2 regions of the Bacillus sp. FJAT-27231 genome follow, and region 1 is predicted to be linked to the other one. Evidence: riboswitches for the same ligand, from Rfam matches in the RefSeq annotation. Region 1 holds a riboswitch; the other holds the start of a gene.
What was found. A riboswitch is a leader RNA that binds a small molecule or an ion and turns the genes downstream of it on or off. The one in region 1 is predicted to bind cyclic di-GMP.

Region 1 (9,429 bases):
TCTGCTCTAGATCATGGCTCATACTAGGTGATGCCACTTGAACAATTGCCATATTTAAGTAACTCATTCTATCCTCTCCCTTCCTTTTTATTATAAAATAGAGGGAATAGTATGAAAATTATCCGAAAGTGTAATATTCTTATCACTGTATCAACAAATTAGTTTTATTATGTTAAATACATACGATTTAACGAGGTGAGAGCATGAAAGAGATACCGTTCAATACTTATAAAGAGATGCTGCTTCATTTAGATGACTTACGTACCCTTTCAGAATTTCGGGAACAGGTATTATACTTATTCGAAAAACACTTTGGGCTTGAACACTCGATTTTCTGGCTATGTAGAGACAAAGGAGAAATTTATAGTCCCGTTACTAGAAATACACCAGAGAAATCCCTTCATCAATACATTCATCATTACCATGACGAGGATTTTTTGCTGCCGATACGTGTATCTTCTCTGTTATCTAACACCAGAGTATTACGGATAGAAGATATTGTATCTAAACAAGAGTATGAAGACAGTCTGTTTTATAATGGTTTTATGAAGCCTCATCATCATTATCATGAAATGGGCGTTTATTTAATAAGCCAAAACAAATTAATTGGTGGAATTTCCTTCATAGGAGAACAGGGGAATGCCGGCTTTAATGATAAAGCAGCTAACAGCATCGACCTTCTTTCTCATTTTATCTCGCTCAAGCTTCAGTACATTCTCAAGCATTCACCCAATAATAGCCCAATAGAAGATGTAAAGTTAACACCTAGTGAAGAAAAAATTTGTGATTTGTTACAATTAGGACTCACTAATCAGGAGATGGCTGATCATTTATTTGTCAGCTTACACACTATAAAAAAGCATTTGCAGAATATCTATAAAAAGTTAGGTGTGACGAATAGAACTAGCTTGTTATCACGAATGATACAAAAAAATGGATAAGCCGCTTCTTCTGCAATGAGAAAGCATCAGCCATTACGATAAACGCCAGCTCTTAAATCGTTCTCCACGCTAGTACATTGACCAACTACACATTTCGAGAGTATTATAATAGGCTGGGCCATCTAAATCTTCGCATTTAGATGGCCCAGCCTTTGTCTTCTCTTATGTGATAGTTATTTTTGCGTTAGCCGTTCAATCACTTAATGCTTTCAAGAGCCTGATAAACACAACTTAGAATCACACTTTAAATCTCGTAATCAACTGCTGCAGCTCTTCTGATATCTTCGCTAGAGTAGCGGAAGCTGTGGAAATCTCGTCCATCGACACTAGCTGTTCTTTTGTCGCAATGGATACACTTTCATTGCTTGCGGCTGATTCTTCTGCTACATCTTTTACGATATTCATAGAAGTGGCTACTTGTACGGTGCCTGAAGATAATTCGTTAATGGCACTAGCCACATCTTTGATTTGGGTTACAACTTCATGAATAGAGCGTTCAATTTTCTCAAAGGAGTCTCCGGCTTCTTGTACGACAGTCAGACCGGCCTCCACTTCTGTTGCCGCTGACTTCATGGATTGCAGCGTCTGGCCTGTATTGTTCTGAATGACTTCAATTAAATTTGTGATTTGTTCGGCTGAGGCTGCCGATTGTTCGGCAAGTTTTCTCACCTCATCAGCTACTACAGCAAAGCCTTTCCCCGCTTCTCCTGCTCTTGCTGCCTCAATGGCGGCATTTAATGCCAGCAGATTGGTTTGCGCCGCAATCGCTGTAATAACCTCGTTAATTCTTCCAATTTCACTTGAACTTTCACTAAGTCCCCTTATAGAGATTCCTAAGCCTGTCACATTTTCGTTTATGGAATTCATCTGCTTTACGACTTTTTCAATAGACTGCTTTCCTTCAGATGACATATCAGACGTTTGGGCTACCTTTTGGGATGCCTGCTCCGCGTTTAAAGTGATTTTTTCAGCATAGCCTGCCATCTCATTGATAATTTTGGTGCTTTCCCCGACGCTCTGTAATTGCCGGCTTGAGCCTTTAGCTAATTCTTGGATGTTAATGGAAACACTTTCCCCCGCTCGGCTGCTTTGCTCGGCACTAGCACTTAACTCCTCAGAAGAAGCGGCAACGAGCTCAGAGGTTTCGCTAACTGTTTTGATAATTTGTTTTAAACCATTAATCATGTTATTAAAAGAGGAAACAAGCTGCCCAATTTCGTCCTTAGAACGATAGCTTCCTGCAATTGTAAAGTCGCCATCTTCAGCTCGGGACATTAAAGATTGGATTTGTCTGATTGGGTTCACAATGCTTCGTGTTATCACGAGTCCAATTAAAATGGAAATAGCGATTCCTGCTAAACTAACTGTTATTAAAATGGATGTAGCTGTCTTTAATTTCTCATTGTTTCTCTCTTTAATTTTGTTCGCTAACTGTTCATTATACTCTTGCAAATCATTGATCGCCTTGTTAATTTGCGTGCGTTTTTCAGCTGCCGATTGAACATAAAGGGCGTATGCCTCATCCTTTTTATTTTGTTTAGCCAAATCGAGCACTTGTTGTCTCACTTCCGAGAACTGAAGTAACGTTGTTTGAAAAACTTCTAATGTCTTCTCTTCTTCGGAAGATAAGTTTGTTTTTTTATACTTCTTCATGTTCTCATTATTTTCTTTTATCGCATCACTAATATTCGTCATTAACTCATTGTATCTAGCCGAATCTTTAGTAATTAATGCCTCTAACGTAAAAGAATCAATCGCACGGTTATTAGTATTAATCCGTCCAAGCCAATCGATTGGTTGTACATTTTCCTTATACATGGTTTCTGATCCAGAAGCCATGTCTCTCATATTCTTGTACCCCACCATACCAACAGCGCTTCCCATCACTGCAAAAAGAATAATTAGCATTAACAGCTTTTGAGCTATTTTCAAATTATTTAAAATCATCATTTTATTCCCTCTTTTGCGAAGTTTTTATTAAGTTATATCGGACGTTTAACCCAGATTATGTAGTACTTATTTCACTTAACAAAAAATTTTTTCTCACACCACAAACTTAGTAAAGAAAGAAAAAGCAAACAAAAAACGCGACTAAAAAAGTCGCGTTTCATATTTTATGGTTTCAATGCCATCCAGCCGTGTAAGGAATGGATGGAAAAGCCATTAAAGCTAGAAAGTTGCTCATAATAAGAGCTAGTGCTATTTAATTGCTCCCACATATAGCTTTCTCCTTCTTCATAGAAAGAGACAAAATTTGCTTCCGCGGAAGGAGTTGTTTCCACTCCGATCGATACCTTTTTATGTTTCAATGCAGCGTCGTTCATTTCGTTGCGTACGAGCTCAATAATACCGTTCGCTCCAATGGCAGTGTCGCGATAAGCCATGATCGTAATGGCATCTGTATTGGAAATGACCCATTCTGATAGCTTTCCTTTTCCTAAAGTATTGCTATAAGACTGTCCATCAAACCAGAACGGAATGTCTACTGCAAGAGGCAAACCTAAGCGCTGAGAAGACTGCCGAGCTTCTAATAAAAGTGTTTGATACGCTAAAACTGTTTTCTTATACTGACTGTTCCAGTCTGCATATAAATAAGGTTCCACGTCTAAATGGATGCCTGTAAACTGTTCTTCCGGTAATGCCTTTGATTGATAATTTGTTACCCATGAGAAAAAGCTGCGCTGCTGGGAAAGTCCCTGGCTCGATACCCAAGATGGAGCGCCATCTAATGCATGTACTTGTATGCCCTTCAGCCGTGCTTGTTTAATAAACTCTTTGTAACGATCCATTGAAATACTGCCATTAATTTGCAAATACACTTGGCTAACTTGATGTTCTTGCATGAAAGTAAGCAATTGATCTTTATTTGTGACAATTTGTTGCGTATCCCATAACCATGTGGAACGAGGCCCGCTTCCTTCACTTGCCGCCGCTCTCTCATTCACCATTAGGAATGCCATTAATAACACAACCATTAGCAAAAACAACTTTCTTACTTTGCCCATCCTCTTTTCCTCCTCATGATTGAATGGCCATTGCTCTTCAATTACGAGGAGAATGGCAGCCCGGCGGCCATACAGTCTTCACTGCTTAGGTCCGTAGCTTTGCGCCCCTGGCTTTCACCAAGTTTGCCTTTTACTCTTTTTTTATCGGAGGAAACGCAGCAATTGTTTAAACATTTTATAAAAAAAATAGCTAGAATGAATTGTGTCTTTTTAAATAAGACCTGTCTCAATAGAAGGCTGTTGTTGATAAGGAGCCTCATCCTTCTTTTTCACACTTTGATCCGTTCCTATTTGGCGTTCTACCTCATGGAAAATATCTTCTAGTGAAGTGACGACTCCTTTGTCGTCCTTATGCATCACATGTTTCGGTTCAAAATGAATAGGCGATTCGATACCCGCAGCAGCAGAAAGGCGGAACAGCCCTCGTCGAAGCGTGATTAAATAATTCGCTGTCCGGTACTTCTTTTCATCAATAACGAGTGCTTTTTGCAAATCAGGGTCAGTCGTCGCCACTCCTACCGGGCAAATATTGGATTGGCATTTCAATGTCTGAATACATCCGACCGTAATCATAAACCCACGTGCAATATTAACAAGGTCTGCTCCCATCGCCAGAGCAATCGCGATCCTATCGGGGGTAAACAGCTTGCCGGAAGCGATAATTTTTACCCGTTCACGCACTCCGTATTTCTGAAGAGTCGCTACAAGAATAGGCAAAGCCGATTTAATCGGCAATCCAACACTGTCAATTAGCTCTTGGTAAGAAGCTCCTGTTCCGCCTTCTCCCCCGTCCACCGTAATAAAGTCAGGGCCTTTTCCAGTTTCCTTCATATACTTAGCCAACTCTTCTACACTATCATTGCTGCCGACTACGATTTTCATCCCGACTGGCTTTCCAGTCTGATTGCGAATTTTCTCCATAAACTCACATATGGCCGGTACATCACTAAAATCTCGAAAGCGATTAGGGCTGTCAATAGATTTATATGGCTCCACTTTTCGTATCGCCGCGATTTCTGGAGTTACCTTTTCCGCATCAATGTGCCCGCCGCGTGCCTTAGCACCTTGAGCCAGCTTAATTTCAAATGCTTTTATTTGGGGGATTTCGCTTTTTCGTTTTAATTCTTCCCAATCGACGTTGCCTTGCTTATCACGAATCCCAAATAAGCCCGGACCGATCTGCATAATAATATCGACGCCGCCTTTTAAATGATAAGGAGACAATCCACCCTCTCCTGTATTCATCCACGATCCCTTTGCCAAGGCCAATCCTTCTGATAAGGCTGTAATAGCCCGATCGCCTAGCGAACCGTAGCTCATTGCTGACATGCCAATCAATCCTTTAACAATGAAAGGCTGCTCTGCAGTAGGTCCGATCACTACTGCGTCTTCATCATGCAATAAATAAGCGAGCGCTTCATTGTCTTCCCGTTTTTCCTCTCTTTGCATGAAAAGAGGATCTTTTAATAAAATATATCTTTGCGTTAATACCTTTGCCTCCTTATCCATTTTCAGTTCCTCTGTTAACTTCGGAAACATGTCATTCCGTATAAAAAAACCTTCCTCTTCAAAATCGCGCTTTGATCCAAACCCAACAACATCACGGCTATATTTAGCACTTTTAACGATATGTTCGTAATCCTCTCTAGAAAAAGGCCGTCCTTCAGTGTCACTGTTGAACCAATATTGCCGCATCTCCGGTCCGATCTTTTCAAGGAAATAACGGACTCGCCCAAGCAGCGGGTAATTTCTTAGAATCGAATGGCTTTTCTGATTGCGGTCAAATAAAACCATATAAACTAGAAAAGCAACAAGGATAATGAAAACAATGGCCAACACAACAGCGCCCATAATAATCAAAAAATCTGCAACGTTCATGATTACCCCTCCAAGTCATACAATTCAACTTCTCTTAATTTGTACGTAGATAAAAGAATGTATGCAATGAAGAGAGTTGAGACGGAAGCACATCAGTTTAATAAATAAAAAGAGCTTCCGAAAAGTGTATCATCCTACACTTTTTTCGAAAGCTCTTTTAGTTACTCGTGACTATTTCGCACTAACAGTGTGCTTATTTAAAAACGCAGAACCCGCAATACCCGGCTCAGTCATTTCAAAAGGATTTAAAATAAGATCTATTTCTTCCTCTGTTAAAACTCCTTGCTGCAAGCACAGTTCACGAACTGACTTACCGCTTGCGATCGCCTCTTTCGCGATTTGAGCAGCCGCCTCATATCCAATATGAGGATTAACCGCTGTAATGATTCCTACGCTTTTTTCTACATACTCTTCCATGCGGTCTACGTTCGCTTCAATGCCAGAAAGACAACGCTCTGTAAAAGTGCGGAATCCATTATTCATGATATTGATAGATTGAAGTAAATTAAACACTAATACAGGCTCCATCACGTTCAACTCAAACTGCCCTGCTTCAGAAGCTAAACAAATCGTATGGTCATTTCCGATTACTTGAAAAGCAATTTGGTTGATCACTTCTGCCATGACCGGATTGACTTTTCCGGGCATGATGGATGAGCCAGGCTGGCGTGCCGGCAAGCTAATTTCAGCAAGCCCTGCGCGCGGACCGGAAGCCATTAACCGGAGATCATTAGCGATCTTAGACATATTAATCATACAAATTTTTAAAGCCGCAGACACTTCAGTGTACGCATCTGTGTTCTGAGTCGCGTCAACGAGGTGGCTCGCACTCACTAGAGGAAACCCGCTTAATGCAGCTAAATGGTTAGTTGCACTCTTAATATAGGCCGGATCAGCATTCAATCCTGTTCCGACAGCTGTTGCTCCGATATTAACTTCGTACAAATGAGTACGTGATCGCTGAATTCGCTCCATGTCGCGCTCTACGACATTGCTATACGCAGCAAATTCCTGGCCTAGACGGATCGGAACAGCATCCTGAAGGTGAGTACGGCCCATCTTAATTACATGGTCAAACTCCGCCGCTTTTTCCTTAAAGACTTTGTGCATCTCGTTCATCGTCGTAAGCAAGCTTTCTAGCGATGCGAGTACAGCAATGTGAATAGCAGTAGGAAAAGCATCATTCGTAGACTGTGACATATTCACATGATTATTAGGGCTTAAATAACGATAATTACCTTTTTCGTGCTCTAATAATTCGAGTGCGCGATTCGCAATTACTTCATTCGCATTCATATTTATTGAAGTACCAGCCCCGCCTTGAATTGGATCGACAATAAACTGGTTATTCCATTTTCCCTCTATTACTTCTTCTGACGCCTGGACAATGGCCTCAGCAAGCTCTTTATGTAAACGGCCAGTCTCCATATTTGCCAATGCCGCTGCTTTTTTCACTATCCCCAACGCTTTGATTAATGACTCATGAATGCGGTAACCAGTAATAGGAAAGTTTTCAGAAGCACGCATTGTTTGGATGCCATAGTATGCATTTGAAGCAATCTCTTTTTCACCTAAAAAATCTTTTTCAATTCTCACTTTATCTTTGACCATTGTAAATCCATTCCTTTCAGAAACATTTCTCTCTGACATGCTGTACCTAGAACAATTCTTATTATCGACTCTAAAAAATGTCTGAAAATCAACTATACATTCTTTACATCATAAACAACCTTCTTTTTTACAGCACTTGATCCAAATCCATTTTTAGGAATTATTCCTAAAATATACTCAATTAAGAATACAACTGGACTGTGTGTAAGTCAATGTTACTAGAAGAATATTTTTTCTGTCACAAAAATTCCTCTCCATATCCAACTATAGCACATTCTCATCTATCTATAGCATTTTTTGAAAATATAAAAAGAAGGAGCTGGCCACTTACAGTTACCTGCTCCCTTTAAAAATAATGTTATCTATTAGCTGCTTCTCTGAATACTTGGGTACCATTCTTCTCCGTCATATTTTTTGATAACTCCCGGTCGATATTCATAAGGCTTTTTAACATCAAGTTTCCCGCTTTTTCAATGTCTTCAGGGAGGCTGATCTCTTCTGGACAATGACTTTTCCCATTGATGCTTTTTACAAAGATCATCGCTGATTTTGTGACAGCCGCCATGTGGGCAGCGTCGTGAACTGCCATGCTGGCAAAGGTTCTGTATGGCTCCTTCATTTCCTCAGCCGTACGCTGCAAGATACTAACGATTTCTTGATCGAGGTCAATAGGGTCTTGCCGTAAAAAGATTTCTTCCTCGACTTCTACTTGTCTTTTTTGAGCGATGGTTTTCCAGCTCTCTCGGATAAGATCCACGACTTTGTAAATTCGGTCTCCATCTTCCCCTCTCACCTCAAGATTAAATTCAACCTGACCTGGGATAATATTAGTAGCATTAGGAAAAACATTTAATTTGCCGACAGAACCGACTAAATCTGTCTCGTCTTCACGACAATGGCGTTCTACTTCGAGAATGATTTCAGCAGCAGCGGCTAACGCATCCTGACGATGTTCCATCATCGTTGTCCCTGAATGATTCGCCTGCCCACTTACTCGGACGGTACTACGGTACATACCGACAAATTTATTAATAACCGCTACTGAAAGATTGCGGCTCTCTAACCGCTTCCCTTGTTCAATATGAAGCTCAATAAACGCCTTTTTCTCTTCTGCCATTTGGCCCATCGCCGGAAATTTCTCTAAACCGCCGCCGACTTTTTCTAATTCTGTTTTAATAAGATTTCCTTTGGAATCATGAACGGTCTCCAACATTTCTGCTGGTAATTTGCCGGCGAATGACCGGCTCCCGAATGTAGATAAATTGAAGTCATTCGATTCTTCAGCTGTAAAGGAAACAATTTCAAGATCATGGTCTAGCATAATATCATGTTCTATTAATGTTTTGATAATTTCTTTTGCTGTCAAAACCCCTAACGGCCCATCATACTTGCCGCCGTTTGGAACAGAATCCAAATGGGAACCAATGACGATTGTTCCTTCTTGTTTTCCTGTTCCTTTTTTTCTTCCCCAAATGTTAGCGGCTCCGTCAATTGTAACGTTTAGCCCCAACTCCTCTAGTTCTTGGATAAACAACGCTCTTACTTCATGGTCAGCCTTAGAAAAACTAGGCCTTGTAATGCCTCCATTGTTGTTTTTTCCATACTCGGCATATTTTTCGATATCTCGTACTAACCGATCTAGATTTATTTGCACGGCTCGTTCCGCTCCTCTCTTTTTTCTAAAAATGAATATGTAAAAACTTCACATCATAAGAGGCCTTCAATCACTCACGATACAGCTCTTCTTCCTTAACTTTGCTACAACTGGAGCAGCCTGCTCGTAATAACGGACGATCATTTCAACCATTTTTTCTTTACTTTCTGTTAAAGAAGCTAAATTGAGTTCAACCGCTGTACTGTTGAACATATGCTCTCCATTTGGCTTTGAGTATTGATAAGCTGGCTCGCAGCCAATCAATTTTTCCCAGTTTAAAGAATGAAGCTCCTCAGCCACCTGCTTATACTCATCTTCAAGCAAGTGAAACCCTATCGTA
Region 2 (9,429 bases), 3.1 Mb from region 1:
TTTCAGAGACACCCATCGCGATAGGCGTAGTGACAGAGCGTGGGATGAGACTATCAACAATTTCTGTATTTAAATGCAGCATTTTGGCCATCGCCATGGATGAAATAATAGCGGTAACCGAGCCGGATAGTACGCTTAGTATAATTTCAGCTGCATGTTTTTTTAATATATTGAAATACTTATAGAGCGGCACAGCAAAAGCAATAGTAGCCGGCTCAAGCATCCGGCTTAGCCAGTGTGCGCCGGTATCATAGGCTTCATATGAAGTATGGGTGAGAAATAAGCCGCCGACAACGAGGACCGGCACGGTAAGCAAGGGAGACAAATATACTTTTGGTTTTCGTTTATAGCACCATTTGGCTCCCCAATACAAACAAATTGTCAATATAAGACTAAAGAGAGCAATCATGATAAATGTCTCTGTTCCTTTCTTTCTGCAATTTTTTTAGCCGTTAGACCTGTACAAGCCATGACGACAGCGGTGCTTAAAACAATCACTAATGTGACATACAGACCATCATCTATTAGTACATTTTTATATTTTATAATCCCAACAGCAGCTGGAATAAAGAATAATAATAGCTCTGCTAGCAGCCAATTTGCACCTAGCTCGATCCATTCCAGGCGAATGATTTTCGTTTGAAGCAGGATAAAAAGAATAAACATGCCTAAAATGCTGCCGGGTATGGGCAAATCGAGCCAGTTGACTAGCTGGGTCATACCTAGAGAAAAGGTGCATAAAAGGATTATTTGAAAGATGCTTTTAAGAAACATCACCATGCCATTTCCCCCTTTCAAAGAAAAGTGTACTTCATCTGCTCTCATAGGTAAAATGCATATATAGAATCTATAGCATTCTTTTTATCTATGATTAAAAAGGAGAAAAAAATGGATATCCGGCATTTGCAATATTTCTTAAAAGCTGCACAGTATAAGAGTTTTACGAAAGCCGCTCAGTCTCTGTATATTACACAGCCCACCATTAGCAAAATGATCAAAAGCATTGAAGAAGAATTGGGAGTAGAGTTATTTAACCGTTCTGGCAAACAGGTGGAATTAACAGATGCAGGACAAGTGATTTTCGCCCAAGCGCAAGACATTGTGAACTCCTTTGACAATTTATCAACGGAGCTGGATGACTTAATGAATTTGAAAAGGGGCCGTATTAGTATTGGGCTTCCTCCGATGATTGGATCGAGCTTTTTTCCTAAAGTGCTCGGGAAGTTTCGGGAGCAGTATCCTGATGTGACCATTCATCTTGTGGAAGATGGAGCGAAGAAAGTAGAAGCCGATGTAGAAAGCGGTCAGCTTGACATGGGAGTAGTGCTGTCGCCAACAAATGAGGCGCTGTTTCATTCATTTTCACTTGTAAAAGAAAAGCTAATGGTGCTTGTTCATCCTTCACACCCGTTAGCAGAAAAGGAAAAAGTCACCTTATCGGAATTGCAACAAGAATTTTTTGTTTTTTTTCGCAAAGATTTTGCCCTTCATGACCGAGTGATCGCAGAATGTGTACGAGTAGGATTTCATCCACAGGTCATATATGAAAGTTCACAATGGGATTTTATTAGTGAAATGGTGGCAGCCAATCTTGGTGTTGCTCTGCTCCCAGAGCCGATTTGCCGAGAACTGGATAAAGAGCGCATTCGGGTGCTGCCGCTTGTTGAACCGGTGATCCCATGGCATTTAGTCATGATTTGGCGTAAAGAGCGCTATCTGTCGTTTGCAGCACGTGAATGGCTGCGGTTTACTCAAGATTTATTTGAAAGAAGGCATGAGGGAGAACTTTAAATGCCTCTACGTTTCACAAGGGAAAAGTAGAGGCGGCAGCAAGCAGGCTTATTGGTGCTCTTCTAGTTCATTTAATGATACTGTTTGCTCTTGTTCCGGTTCAGTTAAAGGATAAATTCTAGCCGTTTCATTTTGTTCATCGACGTGTTGAATGTAAATGGGCATTCCTTGATAAGTAACGTCCATCATAACAGGTGAAGCGGCAATTTCTTTCGCACGCTGTGTATTCATCAACTGGCCTCCTTATCGGTATATTTCTCTTATAATATTGTCATTAAGCTGGTGATGTATTCTGTCGTGCTGATGAAGCAGCATGTTAAAATATAAACACAAAGCATTTGCTTCTAAAGGAAGAACAGATTAGCGAAATACAATTGAAAAAGGTGTTCATATGAAAGATTTTATTGTGGTTGGTGCAGGGATTTTAGGGGCCTCAACAGCTTATCACTTAGCAAAAGCAGGCGCCAATGTAACGGTCATAGATCGGCGGGATGCAGGACAGGCGACAGATGCGGCTGCCGGGATTATTTGTCCGTGGCTGTCCCAGCGGCGGAATAAAGCCTGGTACGCGCTCGTAAAAGGCGGGGCCGCGTACTATTCTTCACTGATTGAACAGCTTAAAAAAGATGGAGAAACAGAAACGGGGTATGAGCAAGTAGGAGCTATTAGCCTGCATACGGATGCTGAAAAGCTTGAGAAAATGGAAGAAAGGGCTCTGAAAAGGCGGAAAGATGCTCCAGAAATCGGCGAGGTTGGCCCTTTGACACCCACGGTCACCACTGAACTATTTCCGCCATTATCAACAGAATTTGCTTCTGTACATGTGAGCGGTGCTGCACGTGTGAACGGCCGGGCCTTACGAAATGCGCTTCTCCGGGCAGCACAGAAGCATGGTGCTGTATGTGTAAATGGTTCTGCGGAGCTGGAGCATACAGAAGGTCAAGTGACAGGTGTGCGGGTAAAAGATAAGGCATATGCAGCAGATTGCGTCATCTTGACAGCAGGAGCTTGGGGTGCTGAACTGCTGGCACCGCTTGGTTTGAATTTTCAAGTGACTTCACAAAAAGCGCAAATTGTTCATCTTCAACTGGAGGATACCGAAACGGCTAAATGGCCGGTCGTTATGCCGCCAAATGATCAATACATTCTCGCTTTCGACAAAGGCCGCGTCGTGATTGGCGCTACGCATGAAGAACATGAACATTTTGATCGGCGTGTGACAGCTGGCGGCTTACATGAAGTATTAGATAAAGCATTATCTGTTGCCCCCGGGCTAGCTGACGGTACATTTCTTGAAGCGCGTGTCGGCTTTCGTCCATTCACACCGGGCTTTCTGCCGATCATTGGCGAGGTACCAGGCTTTAAAAACCTTCTTCTCGCCAACGGACTGGGTGCCTCCGGTTTAACAGCCGGACCGTTTCTTGGCGCGCAGCTCGCTAAGCTGGCTCTTGGTGAAGAGGTTGACATTGATCTGCAGTTATATGATGTAGCGGGCGCGATCGGTTCCTGAACCGCTTTATTCGCCCGCATTAGCTGTTTATTATCCAAAATCTTCTTTTTTAAATTAACCAATCCCGGGTATAACACTAGTGACGAAGCAACCAGGGGAGGAAGAAGGATGAAGTGGAGAGGAAGAAGAGAAAGCACAAACGTTGAAGACCGGAGAGGCAGAGGCGGAGGAACACTTATTGGAGGAGGAATCGGCGGTTTAATTCTTTTACTCGTTTTTACCTTCCTCGGCGGTGATCCGACAGAACTGATGAACGGTCTGCAAACGGTTGATGATAATAATACTCCTTACGAAGAAACAGCAGCGGAAAAAGAGCGTTCAGAGTTTGTATCTGTCGTGCTAGCGGATACAGAGGATGTATGGTCAGATATTTTTAGGCAGGAAGGCTTAGTGTATAAAGAGCCGACGCTTGTCTTGTACACAAATAGTGTGCAGTCTGCCTGCGGAACATCTAGCGCGTCAGTGGGACCATTTTATTGTCCAGGTGACCAAAAGCTATACATTGACTTAAGTTTTTACGATGAGCTGCAGCAAAGATTTCACGCACCTGGGGATTTTGCGATGGCCTATGTCATTGCTCATGAGGTTGGTCATCACGTCCAGACGCTTCTTGGCACAAGCGACAAGATTATGCCGCTTCGCCAGCAGATGAGTGAGGAAGAGTTTAATAAATATCTCGTTCGTTTCGAACTGCAAGCCGACTATCTGGCTGGTGTTTGGGCTCATCATGCGCAAGGAATGGGCTTGCTGGAAGAAGGGGATCTTGAAGAAGCTTTAAATGCGGCCAGCGCTGTTGGGGATGATACTCTGCAAAAACAAGCGAGAGGCTATGTCGTTCCTGAAAGCTTTACACATGGAACCTCTGAACAAAGAAAACGCTGGTTTTATAAAGGCTTTCGTTCTGGCAGTTTAAAGGGTGGAGACACCTTTAATGCTCGTGATTTATAAAGAGATTGGACAGGGCTTATGAGATTAAGGAGAACTTCTCATAAGGCCTGTTTTATGATGCGATGAGCTGCTCTTTAATAAACGAAACTGGATCTCTAATATGGCTGAAGGTGTAATCTGCTTCTTCTAAGCCGATTCTAATCGCCACACCGGCTTCTCGCAGCATTGGTAATTCAGGATCAGAAAGCGTATGTTCTAAATCGAAGGCAAGCAGCTTATACATAGGAAGAACCCTCCTTTTTCGTATGCAACAGAATGTGGGAACGATTCCACAGTCGATAGTTTAGCATGATAAAAAGTTACTGTCATGGATTTGGATGGCTTTATTTTTGAAAAAAATGGAGAAACACCTTGCTCTTCTTTGTTTCAAAGCGGCTTTAATTGCGGTATAATATAATCTGCACATGATTTGACAACGTATTTGATTCGTTATATAAAGTCGTCACAAGCTCCGTATAGTTATTTTGAAAAAGTGTTGAAAAGCCAGTTTATTTTGCATTCATCATTTAATTCAGATTCAAATTGGAAAGAGAGTGTTTACGATGGGACGTAAATGGAACAACATTAAAGAAAAGAAAGCAGCAAAAGACGCTAACACAAGCCGTATATATGCTAAATTCGGACGTGAAATTTATGTAGCAGCGAGACGGGGAGAACCTGATCCTGAATCCAACCAAGCATTAAAGTTTGTGCTTGAGCGGGCAAAAACATACAACGTGCCTAGACATATTATTGATCGTGCCATTGAAAAAGCAAAGGGCGGATCAGATGAGACATATGATGAGCTTCGCTATGAAGGCTTTGGACCGAGCGGATCGATGGTTATTGTTGACGCTTTAACAAATAACGTAAACCGTACAGCATCAGAAGTGCGGGCAGCTTTTGGCAAGAATGGCGGCAATATGGGAGTAAGCGGATCCGTTGCCTATATGTTTGACGCTACGGCTGTTATCGGGGTAGAAGGCAAAACAGCTGATGAAGTACTAGAAATTTTAATGGAAGCAGATGTGGATGCACGCGACATTCTTGAAGAAGGCGACGCTGTCATCATCTACGCTGAACCTGATCAATTCCATGCCGTACAAGAAGCATTAAAGAGCGCTGGGATTACAGAATTTACAGTAGCTGAGCTGACCATGCTCGCACAAAATGAAGTGACGCTTCCAGAAGATGCAAAAGCTCAATTTGAAAAAATGATTGATGCTTTAGAAGACTTGGAAGACGTTCAACAAGTGTATCACAATGTAGATTTAGGTGAATAATGTAAAAAAGCAGACCTTTGTTTCCAGCAAAGATCTGCTTTTTTATTGCTTCTGAGGATAGATAGACTAATTAATGTTCTTTAATGGGTATTTAGTAATAGGTTAGTATAGCTAAAACTGTTGAAATTTATCATTTTATGATATATTATGAAATTGAAATTGATGTATAAACTGGAAATCTACTGAATCATATAAAAAGTAATTATCAAAGAGAAGATGGGGCTATGAACTATACTTCTAACTTGGGCATCTGAAGTATAGGGAGCGAGTGATGCAACCGACCAACACTTGTTGGTCTTTTTTGTTTTTTAACATGGTGAAGAAAGGGGATCTGATGTTTCTTAACCGTATAGTTCACTTATTTCAAATATCAAGCTTAAAGGGCAGGCTGCGATTTTGGTTCATCTGCTTTACGGTAGTGTTCGTTTTATTGGCCTCCATCCCTCTCGTCATAATAGAGAGAAGCCAAAAGCGAGAGGAAGCTAACGTTGCAATTGAGAAAACAATGAACTTGCAGCAATTAGTAATAGACAATTGGTTTGAGGATAGGTTAGCAGATATTAAATCTATCTCTGAACTCCCGACTGTAAAAGCAGGGGATATAGCAAAGATGGAGGGTGCATTAAAAGCAGTTGATAAAAATCACCCGGAGTTTAGCGGTATTGTATATGTGAATAAGAATGGAATAACAGAAGTTGATACGACAGGACTTATAGGATTGGATCTATCAGACCGGCCTTATTTTAAAGAGGCGAAAAAAGGCAAGATTTTCATTACAGATGTATTGATTGGCAGGCAGTCCAATAAGCCGATTATTATTTTTTCTGTTCCTGTATATAATGAGGCGGGGCATTTTCAGGGGCTAGTATTCGGACCAGTTCCAATCAAAACCATTAACAATATCATGAGGCAATATCAGGATAGTTCAAGGGAAACCTATTTGGTTGAAAGAAATGGTATGTTAATCAGCGAATCACGCCAAGGCAAAATAGGGAAAAATATTAAATCCGAAATATATAAACAAGCATTAGCGGGAAGTAACATTAAGAGTCAATTTTACACAGCCCCTAATGGTGAGACTGTACTAGGAGATTATAGATGGGTTCATGATAATCAGTGGCTTATTATTGGTGAAATAACAGAAAGTAAAATTTATGAGTCCTTTTACCACATGGTTATGATATTTTCTTTCGTTATTTTACTTGTGATTATAATAGGGTACATCTTAATGATTTGGGTATCTAACCAAGTAGAAGCCCCTATCCGGAAAGTATTAATAGGAACAAGAAAAATTGGCCAAGGAAATTATGAATATCGTTTAGATAAAACTTCTTATAAAGAGGATGCAAGAGAGCTTCAGGAACTCTGTGATAATTTCAATAGCATGGGTGAGTTGATTGAAAGTCATATAGACTCCATTGCAAAAAGTGAAGAGCGATTCCGGATGATTGCGGACTATTCAAGTGATGTGATTACGATACATGATTCATCCGGAAAGTATTTGTACGTATCACCAGCAGGAAAGGAAATATTGCAATATGAAGATGAAGAAGTGATAGGTCACGACAGTTACCTCTTTATTCATCCGGATGATATAGAAATGATAAAAGAAAACCATCAAATTTTATTCGATACTGGATATGTTGTCTCGACTTATCGAATTCGTAGAAAAGATGGGGAGTACATTTGGTTTGAGTCTTCTATTAAGAGTTTACAAGGGAAAGATCCAGAGGAACCTCAACTAATCGTAATATCCCGCAATATAACTGAAAGAAAATTGGCAGAGCAAAGACTCGAAGAAGCCAATAAAATTTTACATGATTTATCTGCCAAAGACGGATTAACAGGGGTGTGGAATCGCCGGACGTTTGATGAGAAATTAGAAATAGAGTGGAGCCGTGCGTTAAGAAATTCTACATCTTTTTCTCTGATCATGCTTGATATAGATTCTTTCAAAGCTTATAACGATACGTATGGCCATCAAGCAGGAGATGATTGCTTAAGAAAAGCAGCTGCGAAAATTAGTGACGTTGTGATAGAGTTTGGAGGCATGATCTTTAGGTATGGGGGAGAAGAGTTTAGTGTCGTCTTGCCAGAGACGGATCACGATGGCGTCCAGCGAGCAGCGGAAACGATTAGACATGCGGTAGAAGATTTGAAAATCCCGCATTCAGGTTCACAAATCAGCCAGTATGTCACGATCAGTTTAGGGACCGTAACCGTTATTCCAACAAAAGATGAACATACAAACCAGTTCATAGAGTTTGCAGATAAAGCTTTATATAAGGCTAAACAAGACGGCAGGAATCGCGTCAAGTCTTACAATGATCTTTCTAATTTACAAATCTGTGGAGAATAATCAAACGGCTCTAAAAAAGGAGCCGTTTTTTCATGGAATTGTTAAATCAGCAAAGTAAATGGTGCTCGGTTAGATGAAACGAATTGTAAACTTAAAGCCGCTTAACGTTTAAAAAATTGTAAAGAGTACGGATAAAACTATCTTGAATTTTAAAAATAGTTAGAATAAGATATATACTTATTATCGTTTTTAAGGGGCTGATTACCTACCATAAACAGATAAATGCATAAATAGATGAATGGTCTTATTCCGAAATAGAATGGGGGAAAGGTTGCGTGACTAAAACTAAAAAGGACTTCACCGATATCTTGCAGGTCATTCCTAAGGTTCTTCAAACGATATTGAATGTATCTCTCATTCTTCTTGCTATTATTTTATCTTTTTTATTAGTGAAGGAACTAATTGTTTTCGGTAATATTTTAGTCGAAAGCGGTACGAACGATTATAAGCTTTTTCTTGCGAATATCCTTATCTTCTTTCTATATTTTGAGTTTATCACGATGATTGTGAAATATTTCAAAGAAGACTATCATTTTCCGCTCAGATACTTTCTGTACATAGGTATTACGGCTATGATTCGGTTGATTATTGTAGATCACGATCATCCGATTAATACATTGCTATACTCGCTTGTCGTCTTAATTTTGATTATTGGCTATTTCATCATGAATCTCACACCGCACGAAAGACCGGAAGTAAGATGGTTTTTTAAAAAAGACACTCCAAAAGAGGAATAGAAGCAAGGACTGTTCGCAAGCGTTGGCTTCTGGAACAGTCCTTTTTTATGTACGGAGGTTGTTTCAAGAGAGGGAAGAAGGAACACCGTGTTATAATAGGTCGTTGATCTACAAAACTGTCAAATTGGTGTGGATGTATATGTTCTCGCAATCATTTTTACAATTAAACACGATCTTTATTAGTATTCTAATAGAAGCGATTCCCTTTGTGTTAATCGGCGTTTTCATTTCTGGCTTTATTCAGATGTTTATTACAGAGGAAATGATAGCAAAAGTTATACCAAAAAATCGTTTTCTAGCTGTCTTATCTGCGGCGTTTATCGGTGCTTTGTTCCCGGCCTGTGAGTGTGGCATTGTGCCCATTGTCCGCAGGCTGATTTTAAAGGGAGTCCCTTTGCATGCGGGCATTGCCTTTATGTTAACAGGGCCTGTCATCAATCCCATCGTTTTATTTTCAACCTATATTGCCTTTGGAAACCAATGGGACATGCCTTTATACCGCGGGGGTTTGTCATTTATCGTAGCGATTTTGGTTGGATCGATTATTTCGTGGCAATTTAGCGGGAACCAGCTTTTAGATAAAAGCTCCCTGCATACTCATTGTCATGCTCCAGGGAAGCAGACGTTTAGTAAAAAGTTTGTCGGCATGCTGCGTCATGCGATAGAGGAATTTTTCTCGGTCGGTAAATATTTAATTATCGGGGCATTCATTGCTGCAGCGATGCAAACCTATGTAAAAACCTCGACTCTGCTAGAAATCGGACAGACAGAAGCTGCTTCTCATCTTGTCATGATGGGCTTAGCCTTTGTTTTATCCCTTTG

Region 2: it holds a riboswitch for cyclic di-GMP, as region 1 does, so the genes downstream of both, AC623_RS21640 (diguanylate cyclase domain-containing protein) here and AC623_RS04415 (hypothetical protein) in region 1, are expected to answer to the same signal.

The regions. Positions count from the first base shown of each region.
Region 1 covers NZ_LFZU01000001.1:922,297-931,725, reverse strand. The annotation lists gene AC623_RS04430 (carbon-nitrogen hydrolase family protein) at 1-67, opposite strand, end outside; gene AC623_RS04425 (helix-turn-helix transcriptional regulator) at 204-941, shown strand; gene AC623_RS04420 (methyl-accepting chemotaxis protein) at 1,179-2,888, opposite strand; gene AC623_RS04415 (hypothetical protein) at 3,056-3,946, opposite strand; cyclic di-GMP riboswitch class I at 3,998-4,084, opposite strand; gene AC623_RS04410 (FMN-binding glutamate synthase family protein) at 4,157-5,824, opposite strand; partial or broken gene aspA (aspartate ammonia-lyase) at 5,996-7,442, opposite strand; gene AC623_RS04400 (Zn-dependent hydrolase) at 7,794-9,089, opposite strand; gene AC623_RS04395 (hypothetical protein) at 9,156-9,429, opposite strand, start outside.
Region 2 covers NZ_LFZU01000001.1:4,028,308-4,037,736, reverse strand. The annotation lists gene AC623_RS19305 (CidB/LrgB family autolysis modulator) at 1-409, opposite strand, end outside; gene AC623_RS19300 (CidA/LrgA family protein) at 406-780, opposite strand; gene cidR (cidABC operon transcriptional activator CidR) at 889-1,791, shown strand; gene AC623_RS19290 (small acid-soluble spore protein H) at 1,840-2,022, opposite strand; gene AC623_RS19285 (NAD(P)/FAD-dependent oxidoreductase) at 2,183-3,301, shown strand; gene ypfJ (KPN_02809 family neutral zinc metallopeptidase) at 3,410-4,249, shown strand; gene AC623_RS21645 (hypothetical protein) at 4,302-4,472, opposite strand; gene AC623_RS19275 (YebC/PmpR family DNA-binding transcriptional regulator) at 4,792-5,511, shown strand; cyclic di-GMP riboswitch class II at 5,721-5,803, shown strand; gene AC623_RS21640 (diguanylate cyclase domain-containing protein) at 5,846-7,870, shown strand; gene psiE (phosphate-starvation-inducible protein PsiE) at 8,146-8,607, shown strand; gene AC623_RS19260 (permease) at 8,747-9,429, shown strand, end outside.